One region of the Planococcus faecalis genome, then DNA from elsewhere that is predicted to be linked to it. Evidence: riboswitches for the same ligand, from Rfam matches in the RefSeq annotation. Region 1 holds a riboswitch; each other region holds the start of a gene.
The links. Region 1 has a riboswitch for lysine ahead of AJGP001_RS05765 (Na+/H+ antiporter NhaC family protein). Riboswitches for the same ligand answer to the same signal wherever they lie in the genome.

Region 2: linked by a shared signal. The riboswitch ahead of AJGP001_RS06965 (aspartate kinase) and the one ahead of AJGP001_RS05765 (Na+/H+ antiporter NhaC family protein) in region 1 are both predicted to bind lysine.
Region 3: linked by a shared signal. The riboswitch ahead of dapA (4-hydroxy-tetrahydrodipicolinate synthase) and the one ahead of AJGP001_RS05765 (Na+/H+ antiporter NhaC family protein) in region 1 are both predicted to bind lysine.

What each region holds. Positions count from the first base shown of each region.
Region 1 is NZ_CP019401.1:1,170,328-1,173,572, reverse strand. Features, by position in the region: gene AJGP001_RS05770 (sodium-dependent transporter) at 1-198, opposite strand, end outside; gene AJGP001_RS05765 (Na+/H+ antiporter NhaC family protein) at 393-1,967, opposite strand; lysine riboswitch at 2,077-2,257, opposite strand; gene AJGP001_RS05760 (bifunctional metallophosphatase/5'-nucleotidase) at 2,329-3,245, opposite strand, start outside.
Region 2 is NZ_CP019401.1:1,393,220-1,396,464, forward strand. Features, by position in the region: gene uvrC (excinuclease ABC subunit UvrC) at 1-1,308, shown strand, start outside; lysine riboswitch at 1,346-1,520, shown strand; gene AJGP001_RS06965 (aspartate kinase) at 1,647-2,876, shown strand.
Region 3 is NZ_CP019401.1:3,152,163-3,155,407, forward strand. Features, by position in the region: gene ypfJ (KPN_02809 family neutral zinc metallopeptidase) at 1-312, opposite strand, end outside; gene AJGP001_RS15635 (class I SAM-dependent methyltransferase) at 370-981, opposite strand; lysine riboswitch at 1,087-1,265, shown strand; gene dapA (4-hydroxy-tetrahydrodipicolinate synthase) at 1,393-2,283, shown strand; gene AJGP001_RS15645 (STAS domain-containing protein) at 2,331-3,170, opposite strand.

The sequences.
Region 1 (3,245 bases):
CTTATGACCAATCGTAAATTCAAGTATTAGAATTGGTATACCGGCAGTTAATAATGCAAATAAATACGGTATGAAAAAGGCACCCCCACCATTTTCAAAGGCAACATACGGAAAACGCCAAATGTTACCAAGACCAATTGCAGAGCCGACAGCTGCCATGATAAAGCCGGCACGTGTACCCCATTGCGAACGTTCCATCACTCTTCCCCCTCTGTATTCCCATTCTATTTACATAAAAATAGGAATTTTGTTTGTTTTCAGATTATTAACTAATCTAAAAATAGTATACCGAGAGAGCGCTTTAATGTAAAGACGATTTCACAATATAATTCGAAAAAACTATTGCAGCAAAAGTAAAAAGGCAGAGAAATAGCTTCTCTGCCTTGATTTCATTATATATTTTGTTGTTTTTCAATAATAGTTGTTCGTTGTGACCAGACAACAAAGAGAACGGCTAACACGGCTAAGACTACGCCTAACGAAATCAATAGCGAACCAGTGAAACCTATGACAATGTACCCAATTGCAGCAATACCTGCAGCGGTTAACGCATACGGTATCTGAGTTAAGACATGGTCCATATGATTGCTTCCCGCTCCTGTCGAAGACAAGATCGTCGTATCGGAAATCGGTGAACAATGATCACCAAAAACCGCTCCTGCTAACACTGCTGATAACGCTGGCAATAATAAGGATGGGTCAGCCTCAATCATAATTGTACCGGCAATCGGTAATAAAATACCGAAAGACCCCCACGATGTTCCTGTAGAAAAAGCCATAACACCCGCTAACACAAACAGTAAAAAGGGAAGAATAGCTGTCGGAACATTGCCTTCAGACACAACGCCTGCTAAATATGCACCCGTTTCAAGTAACCCGATCAAAGAAGTCAGCGACCAAGCAAAAATCAAGATTAGCACTGCACCCATCATTGATTTGATACCTGCCCAAATGCCTTTGCCAATCCAGCCCACATTAGCTGTTTCGTTCTTTTTCATTTGCATAACGTATAAGATAATGGACGTTAATGCACCTAGCACACCACCTGTTAATAAGGAAGCTGGCACATCTGTATTTTCAAAAATCAACCAAATATCAAATACTTGATCTGCGTTCTGATAGCCCGTCCATATCATTGCTCCTACTGTACCAACAATCAACAATAAAATTGGTAGTAATAAATCTCTAACATGTCCATGTGAATGAGTTGGAAAATCTTCTTTCATTTCACCTGGAATGGTTTTGTTAGGATCAAAAAGTTGTCCTTCCGTAATCGCAAGCACTTCATGTTTCTTCATTTCACCAAAATCAACATCACGAATAGCAACAAAAAAGACAATAGCTAGAGAAGCGACTACATAAAAGTTCATCGGTGCCATCCATAAGAAAGCTTCTAGTGCGGAATATTCAACAAAAGTTTGTCCTGCTAAAATCGTCGCAATAATCCCAATAATTGCAGCTCCCCAACTTGATACGGGAGAAACGACACAAACAGGTGCAGCAGTCGAATCGATAAAGTATGCGAGCTTAGCGCGTGACACTTTGTAACGATCAGTAATTGGACGTGCAACTTGTCCTACAGCTAAAGCATTGAAATAGTCATCGATGAAGATCACAATTCCAAGAACTACTGTTAGAACCTTCGCCCCTCTTCGCGACTTGATACGTGTGGAAGCCCATTCAGCGAAAGCATGGCTGCCTCCTGATAAACTAACGAATGCTGTAATAATGCCAAGCAACAACAAGAAAAGAATGATAAAGACGTTATAAGCATTGAAACCTTCATCCCAAAAAATAATCGTAAATGATGTTACAAGCTCTTGTAAGGCATCAAGTGGTGCAAACCATGTCAATATTACAGCTGCTGCTACAATACCGGTACCTAGCGACAATAGCACACGACGCGTTAAAAGTACCATAACGATTGCAATAATCGGCGGCAAAATCGAAAAAATCGTATTCTCCATAAAAACTCCTCCTAATTTTTGATGGGTGAAAAATGAGATAAAAAAAGCCGACCTCTCCAATTGGATAAAGTCAGCCTTCTACAATTCGTCTGTGCATTAGAACATCAAACAACCCTGTAGCTCCCCATTTAAGCTGTTGCTCAAATGACAGTGACATTCTTATTTAGAATGACCCCAATCCATCTTCTTAGACCTAGAAAATCGATTTCGGCAAAACTTCCTTTCAGATGCGTTCAACGCGGTCAAACTCGCGCATCTTACTGATCAGTCCTGCAGCCTCTACCCACCAATATATATTTCTTTATTAGCATAGCCCAAAATCACCATAAAATCAACTGCGTTTATATTCCGAATAGGCCTTCTACTTCAAGGCTTTGCTATGAAAATACTCGCTAAACACATCACGCAGAAACTCTGGCATAAAATATGTCTTAGCCGCTCTTTTCAAGCTTGGGAAAAAGTAGCCAAACGTTAACATGTCTAACGTAACCAACCGGTAAGTTTGATCGTGCACTGCTAGTTGCCCATTGATATAAAACCGGTGATTCATAATTTCCATATTCAAATGAATCATCTTGCCAAATACCGCGCCACGGAATCCCATTCCTTTTAACTCGAGCTGTGGCCATTCTGAGTTCAAAGACTGCAAATAAATCTCCTTTAACTCTGCTCCGCTTAGCTCGACAAGACAAGGGTTGATTGGATGAGGCAACATTTGATGAAAGTTGTAGCGAGTCATCGCACCTTTTGCCATATCTTCCATAAATATTCCGGCATTAAATAACGCACAATCGGCTTCTGTAAATTCAATCAGCGCTTGTCCAAACAAAGTTGCCAGCTCTGAATCTTTAAACCACTCTGCTTTTAGCGTCTTGTCGCTATGAAAAACTAACTCGTTCATTTGTATTTTTCCCTGCTCAATTAGCAGTTCATCAAATCCTTCTTGTTCTTCGCGTAACCGAGACACTTCAACGAGTTGCGCAGTGGTTTTTTCAAATGCTTCTGCTACAGCAATATGACCAACGTAAAAACCGAATTTTCCTGCAGCACCTAGCAAAGTGTCCCCTTGCCATTTGCCTTCATGAAAAACATGATGCGTATGTGCCCCCAAAATAATATTGATTTGTGGACAAAGATCCACCAATAACTCGTCTTCTTTAATGCCAAGATGTGATAAGCAAATAATTAAATCGGTGTGTTCTTCAATTTCTTTTACTGCTTGAATAATAGATTCTTTGGCATCTGTAAGTCGCCAACCCAGTTTATGATAAAAAGGCG
Region 2 (3,245 bases), 220 kb from region 1:
CATTTAGGTCAATGTTTAGCACCGTGTGTTAAACCGGTTGAAAAAGAAACCTATCAAGAGATGATTGATGGCATTACAAAGTTTTTAAACGGTGGATTCCGTGAAGTTAAAGTGCAATTGGTCGCAAAAATGTCGGAAGCGGCAGAAAATCTGGAATTTGAACGCGCAAAAGAATACCGTGATCAAATTAATATGATTGAAACGGTGATGGAAAAACAAAAAATGGCGATGAATGATTTTACCAATCGCGATGTTTTTGCGTATGCTGTTGATAAAGGCTGGATGTGTGTGCAAGTCTTTTTTGTGCGACAAGGCAAACTAATTGAACGAGACGTATCGCTTTTCCCCTTGTACCGCGATCCGGAAGAGGAATTTTTAACGTATCTCGGGCAATTTTATGAAAAAGCCAACCATGTGAAACCGAATGAAATTTTAATTCCTGAAGCGGATGATCCGGACATGTTAAAAGAATGGCTAGGCGTTCGTGTACTCGTTCCACAACGAGGCAAGAAAAAAGAGCTGGTGGCACTTGCTAAGAAAAATGCGGAAGTGGCCATTAAAGAAAAATTCCAATTGTTAGAGCGACAAGAAGAACGAACCATTGGCGCGTGTACAGATTTGGGTGAGGCGATGAATATTGAAGTGCCTCTTCGCATCGAAGCTTTTGATAACTCGCATATTCAAGGCGCTGATGCAGTATCTGCAATGATTACGTTTATTGATGGCAAGCCTTCTAAAAAAGACTACCGCAAATACAAGACTCGGAATGCGTCAAAGCCGGATGATTACGCGGCGATGCGAGAAGTTATCCGTCGACGTTATTCACGTGTATTGAAAGACGGTTTACCTTTACCTGACCTGATTGTTATTGATGGAGGAAAAGGACAAATGGAGTCGGCACGTGAAATTTTAGAAGATGAACTCGGTTTATCTATCCCAATTGCGGGTCTAGCAAAAGACGCTAAGCACCAAACTTCTCAATTGCTGTATGGTTCACCTGCTGAAATTGTGCCACTAAAACGGACGAGTGAAGCTTTTTACTTGCTTCAACGGATTCAAGACGAAGTCCACCGTTTTGTTATTACGTTTCACCGTCAGTTACGTGGAAAAAATTCAATTCAATCAGCACTTGATGGGCTTGAAGGGGTTGGCCCCAAACGTAAGCAACAGCTACTGAAACATTTTGGTTCTGTTAAAAAAATCAAAGAAGCATCAGTAGAACAAATCCAAGAGGCAGGAATGCCAGAAGCGCTAGCAATCTCTATTGAACAGCATTTTAAACAAGGCACATTGCCAAGCGAGTCGTAACATGGTATCGTAGAAGAATAAGTAAATCACTTGGAAAAGTGATGATAGAGGCGCGAACGTCAATAGTAAGCATCTGGAGATTTGCAGAATCTGCGAAGGATGGTGAAAGGGATGGTCGCCGAAGTGTGCGTATGACTGCTATTACGCATGCTGGTTCTGCATTTAACAAGTGCAGAGCTGTCAGAGTCAATCTCTGGAGGGCTATCTCACATGGACGTTTTTTTCGTACATGATAAGAGGTAGTTTCCCGCGGTTGCGGGGAGCTACCTTTTTTTGTGTCTAGTGGCATGATCGCTAGTCATTTTGAGGGCCACATACTAAATGTGGGAGTGGATGGAATGAAAACGATCGTCATGAAATTTGGAGGAACTTCTGTCGCGACTCCAGAAAAAATTATCGGAGTTGCCAAACGAGCTATCCGTGAAAAACAAGCAGGCAAACGCGTAGTCATTGTTGTTTCGGCGATGGGTAAGACAACTGATACGTTGCTCGGATTAGCGGGAGAAATATCAGCGGAACCGCCAAAGCGAGAAATGGATATGTTACTGGCAACAGGTGAGCAAATTACGATTTCGTTATTGGCGATGGCTTTCAAGAAACTGGGTCATGAAGCTCTATCTTTTACTGGATGGCAGGCAGGAATTGAAACAGAATCCGTACCACGTAATGCACGCATCATTAAAATAAATACAGAACGTCTTGAACGTGTGTTGGAAAATGGTTATCTTTGTGTGGTTGCCGGTTTTCAAGGAGTGGATACAATTGGTAATATTACAACCCTTGGTCGCGGTGGATCGGATACGACTGCCGTTGCGCTTGCTGCAGCACTAAAAGCGGAAAAATGTGAGATTTATACAGATGTTAACGGTGTCTATACGTCAGATCCACGGTATGTAACAGGTGCACGCAAGTTACAACAAATTTCTTATGATGAAATGTTGGAACTTGCTAATCTCGGAGCGGGCGTACTACATCCGAGAGCGGTCGAATTCGCAAAAAACAATAACGTCCCATTATCTGTCAGAGCAAGTTATTCAGACGAGCCTGGCACAATCATACAAGAGGTGATCACTGTGGAGAAAAATTTAATCGTTAGAGGTGTGGCATTCGAACCAGGAATAGCGCGCGTAACTGTGAGTTACAAAAAGCCATTCAACGGATCTCTTGCTACTATTTTTACAAAGCTTGCTGAAAATCACATTGATGTGGATATTATTGTTCAAAGCATCAGTGATGAATTTCCACCGTCTGTCTCTTTTTCTATTAGCCAGGAAAGCCTTGAAGAAACACGCCGAGTTTTAACGGAAGCACAAGATGCCATTGGTTTTCTGACACTAAATGTAGAAGTCGGCTTATCGAAAGTGTCGATAGTAGGTTCAGGCATGGTATCGAATCCTGGAGTCGCAGCTCGGATGTTCGATATTTTAAGAAGCGAAGAAGTTCCGGTGAAGATGGTTAGTACCTCTGAAATAAAAATTTCAGTCGTTGTGCCAGAAGTAGATATGAACAAATCAGCGAATGCTTTACATGCAGCGTACGGATTGGCTGCGGTAGAAGTCCACTCATAAATAATGAATTCCTAATGTAATAAAAGCTAGTGAAAAAATTCACAAAATGTTCAAATTCTCAATGCTGATATAGTAATGATGTCTACACAGTGGTTTGTACTAGAATAGTTGGAAAGAGCGATTCTCAATTAGAGAATCGCTTTTTTGAGGGAATGCTGTTAAATCGATTCTATTTCGATACATTTCCTCTAGATAGAAGGTAATCGCCTGCGAAATCCATAAGCGCTATCGGTTTAAAGGAGTTATGTTGCCTTGACGCTCCTTGAGGGGGGGAGTACAATAAATATGTCATATTATTGTATCATGATGGTGCGTGGCTTCAGGTATAGTCATACGAATCGTCTGTCTTGAACGCTACCAATTAATGTT
Region 3 (3,245 bases), 1.5 Mb from region 1:
AACGAGTGTCGGCTCAACATATTCCATGCCTTCTTCTTTAAAAACTTCTGTCCAAACTTGTTCCGTATCCGCTAGAACGACTGACACAAATTCAGCCAATTCTTCTTCTTGTGGAGTTGATTCGTAAGACTGGTTTGAAGTCGTTCCTGAGGATCCACCCAATTGATCAAGAATGACACCTGGGTCGCCTCCTAAAAAAGCCACTAATAACACAATTAAAATACCGCCGATGCCGCCTCCTGCTACTAGCGCTCCACCTTTCCCTCGCCGATCTTCAACGTTTCTACTGGCTTTTCTACCTTTCCATTCCATAGGGGTCCCTCGTTTCACAATTGTTTTACTGTAAATATACCCTTTAGAGCACTAGTTCTAATCCATTTTAGACAATCGATAAATTAAAAATCGTTCGCGCGGATCTTTATGGAAATCCGACAATTGAATTTCTTCTATTAGCTGAAAAACTCCGTTAGCTTCCAGATAATCACTGTAATCTTGAGAGGCAAAAAACAAAATCATGTCTACCGTCCGTGGAGATTTTTCGACTGAAGCTAAAATTTTATTCACAAATGCGATGAATATCGCCACTGAAAAAGGGTTAAAGAAATAGAATACGGTATCGTCTGCTGTAACTGGGTATTTCTGAGCTAAGCAATTACAAAAGTTAATGTGAAACTCTGCACCTTTGTGCTTTTTCGCGTACTGTTTTTTATTTTCGAGGGCTTCTGTGTAAAATGTCGGATTCATTTCGATGCCTACACTTTTTACACCAAAAAAATGATGCACATAAAAATTCAAGCGCCCTTTTCCACAGCCAACATCAACGATACAATCTTCAGGAGACAGGCTATAATGCTCAAACAATTTGTCGAGTAAATCGTAAGGTGTAGGCTCATAACGATTATGATGCAAAGAGGCATTAAATCCTTGCTGGTTTCCTGTTGTTGCAATGGCTAGCAGTTGGTCATAGGCTTGCTCACTCATTCTATCTCTCCTCGGTTATAATTTTTTACGTTCTTCATCTTGCAATTAATAGAAACATTTGTTATAGTACAGCTAATTCAATATTTCTTGCTCTTGTTTTTACAAGAGTAGGATAGAGGCGCAAAAACCATTAGTACGCAAAACGAGGATGATGAGATCCGTTGACGTTTGCCGAAAGGGGGATTTGCCGAAGTGGCGGAGATCTCACATTTCCGTGCGCTGGGTCTGCATTTAATAAATGCAGGACTGTCATATAGGAAACTATATGGAGGGCTATCTGATGCACAGGAGCAAATGGTAAACATTGTTTCTACTGCAGCAACAGGACCTCCTGTTGCTGCTTTTTTGTTTGTTCCTGACGGGCCTCTCACCTCTAAGCTTCGAAAAAAATTAGAAAAGGGTGTGTTCTGTATGAATTTCGGCCAAGTAATTACAGCAATGGTAACACCATTCGACCAATACGAGGAAATTGATTTTCCGGCAACGCAAAACTTAATCGAGCACTTGATTGCTAATGGATCTGACGGCCTTGTCGTCGCAGGAACCACAGGCGAATCGCCAACTTTATCGATAGAGGAAAAAGTAGAATTGTTCCAGTTTACCGTCAACACTGTTGCTGGACGGATTCCGGTCATCGCAGGAACCGGCTCGAACAATACGCGGGCATCGATTTCTTTGACTCAACAAGCAGAGAAAGTCGGCGTAGATGGCATTATGCTAGTTACGCCTTATTACAATAAACCTTCACAAGAAGGCATGTTCCAACATTTCCAAGCCATTGCGGAGTCGACTCATCTACCTGTCATGCTCTATAACATTCCAGGACGTAGCGTCGTTAACTTGCTTCCAGAAACCGTCATCCGCTTGTCTCAAATTAACAATATCGTTTCTATTAAAGAAGCGAGCGGTGATTTGGATGCTGCTTCAGAAATTATTGAACACACAGCTGAATCTTTTACTGTCTATAGCGGCGATGACAGTCTGACTTTACCGATGCTGTCTATCGGTGGTGCGGGCATCGTTTCGGTTGCTGCACATATTATCGGCAACGATCTGCAAGACATGATTACGAGTTTTAAAACAGGTGATGTGAAAACAGCAGCAACTATTCATAGACGGTTATTGCCAACAATGAAAGCATTGTTCGCTGCGCCAAATCCATCTCCAGTTAAAGCAGCACTGCACATGACAGGTGTTCCGACTGGCGGCGTTCGGTTGCCAATGATTGCACTGACTGATGAAGAAACCCTGACGTTACACAAGTCTTTACCCAGTCTGCATTCAGAAGCAGTGACAAATTGACTAACTAAAAAAAACGCTGAAGTCTAGGAACTTCAGCGTTTTTTTAATTAAGTGACATTCATCTGATGTAAGACACGTTTCAGGCTGCCACCAATTTCAATGTCTTTTAAATCGACGCCAATACCAACAAGCATCGCTGCAATTTCTGGACGAATTCCCGTGAGAACCGAGCGTATACCTACAAGCTTTAGCGACTGAATGATTTTAATAATTTGTTCTGCAACGATTGAGTCGACTCTCACGACACCTGACAAATCTACAATCAATACCGTAATTTTTAGTTGATTTGTTGCTAGTAAGGTTTTCTCCAGTATATAACGAGCTCGGTCTATTTCAATGCTACCCACTAGTGGTAAAACGGCAATCTGATCACTGACCGGGACAACGGGTGAGGAAAGTTCAAGAAATTCTTTTCTTGCGCATGCCAATTTTCGTCGATATGAAACTGTGTAGGCTTCTGTATAGGAAACAGCTGCATAATCCAGTAACGAATGAAAGGTTTCCATAATATCAAAAACGACTTGAATGGCAACTTTTTTGTGAACGGCTTCTGTTTTGATGACTGTTCCAATGTGTTTTCGGAACAGAGAAACTTCTACAAGTGCGTCTTCTAATGATCGATTGTTTTCGAGAAAAAAATTACCTGTTTTTTCTCCCCACCGTTGAATATTCGCATAAACTCCTTGAATGTCGCAGCTATTGCTAATGGATTGTCCAATTAAATCCACAAAATCGATTCGGATTCTATTGACGACTTCGATAAAATCTTTATTCATTTGCAACTGCTCAGCCTGAAGATTGGTATTGACTTCCTCATGAATCAATTGTGCGATCAATTCTTTATCTAACGACACGCGTTCCCCCAATAACCGATTCTCTTTTTCCATAAGACCTCCAGAGGCAAAGATATTTTGTACGCTAAGTATAGCTGGTAAACGAATGGTTGCAATGAGTCCAGTTCC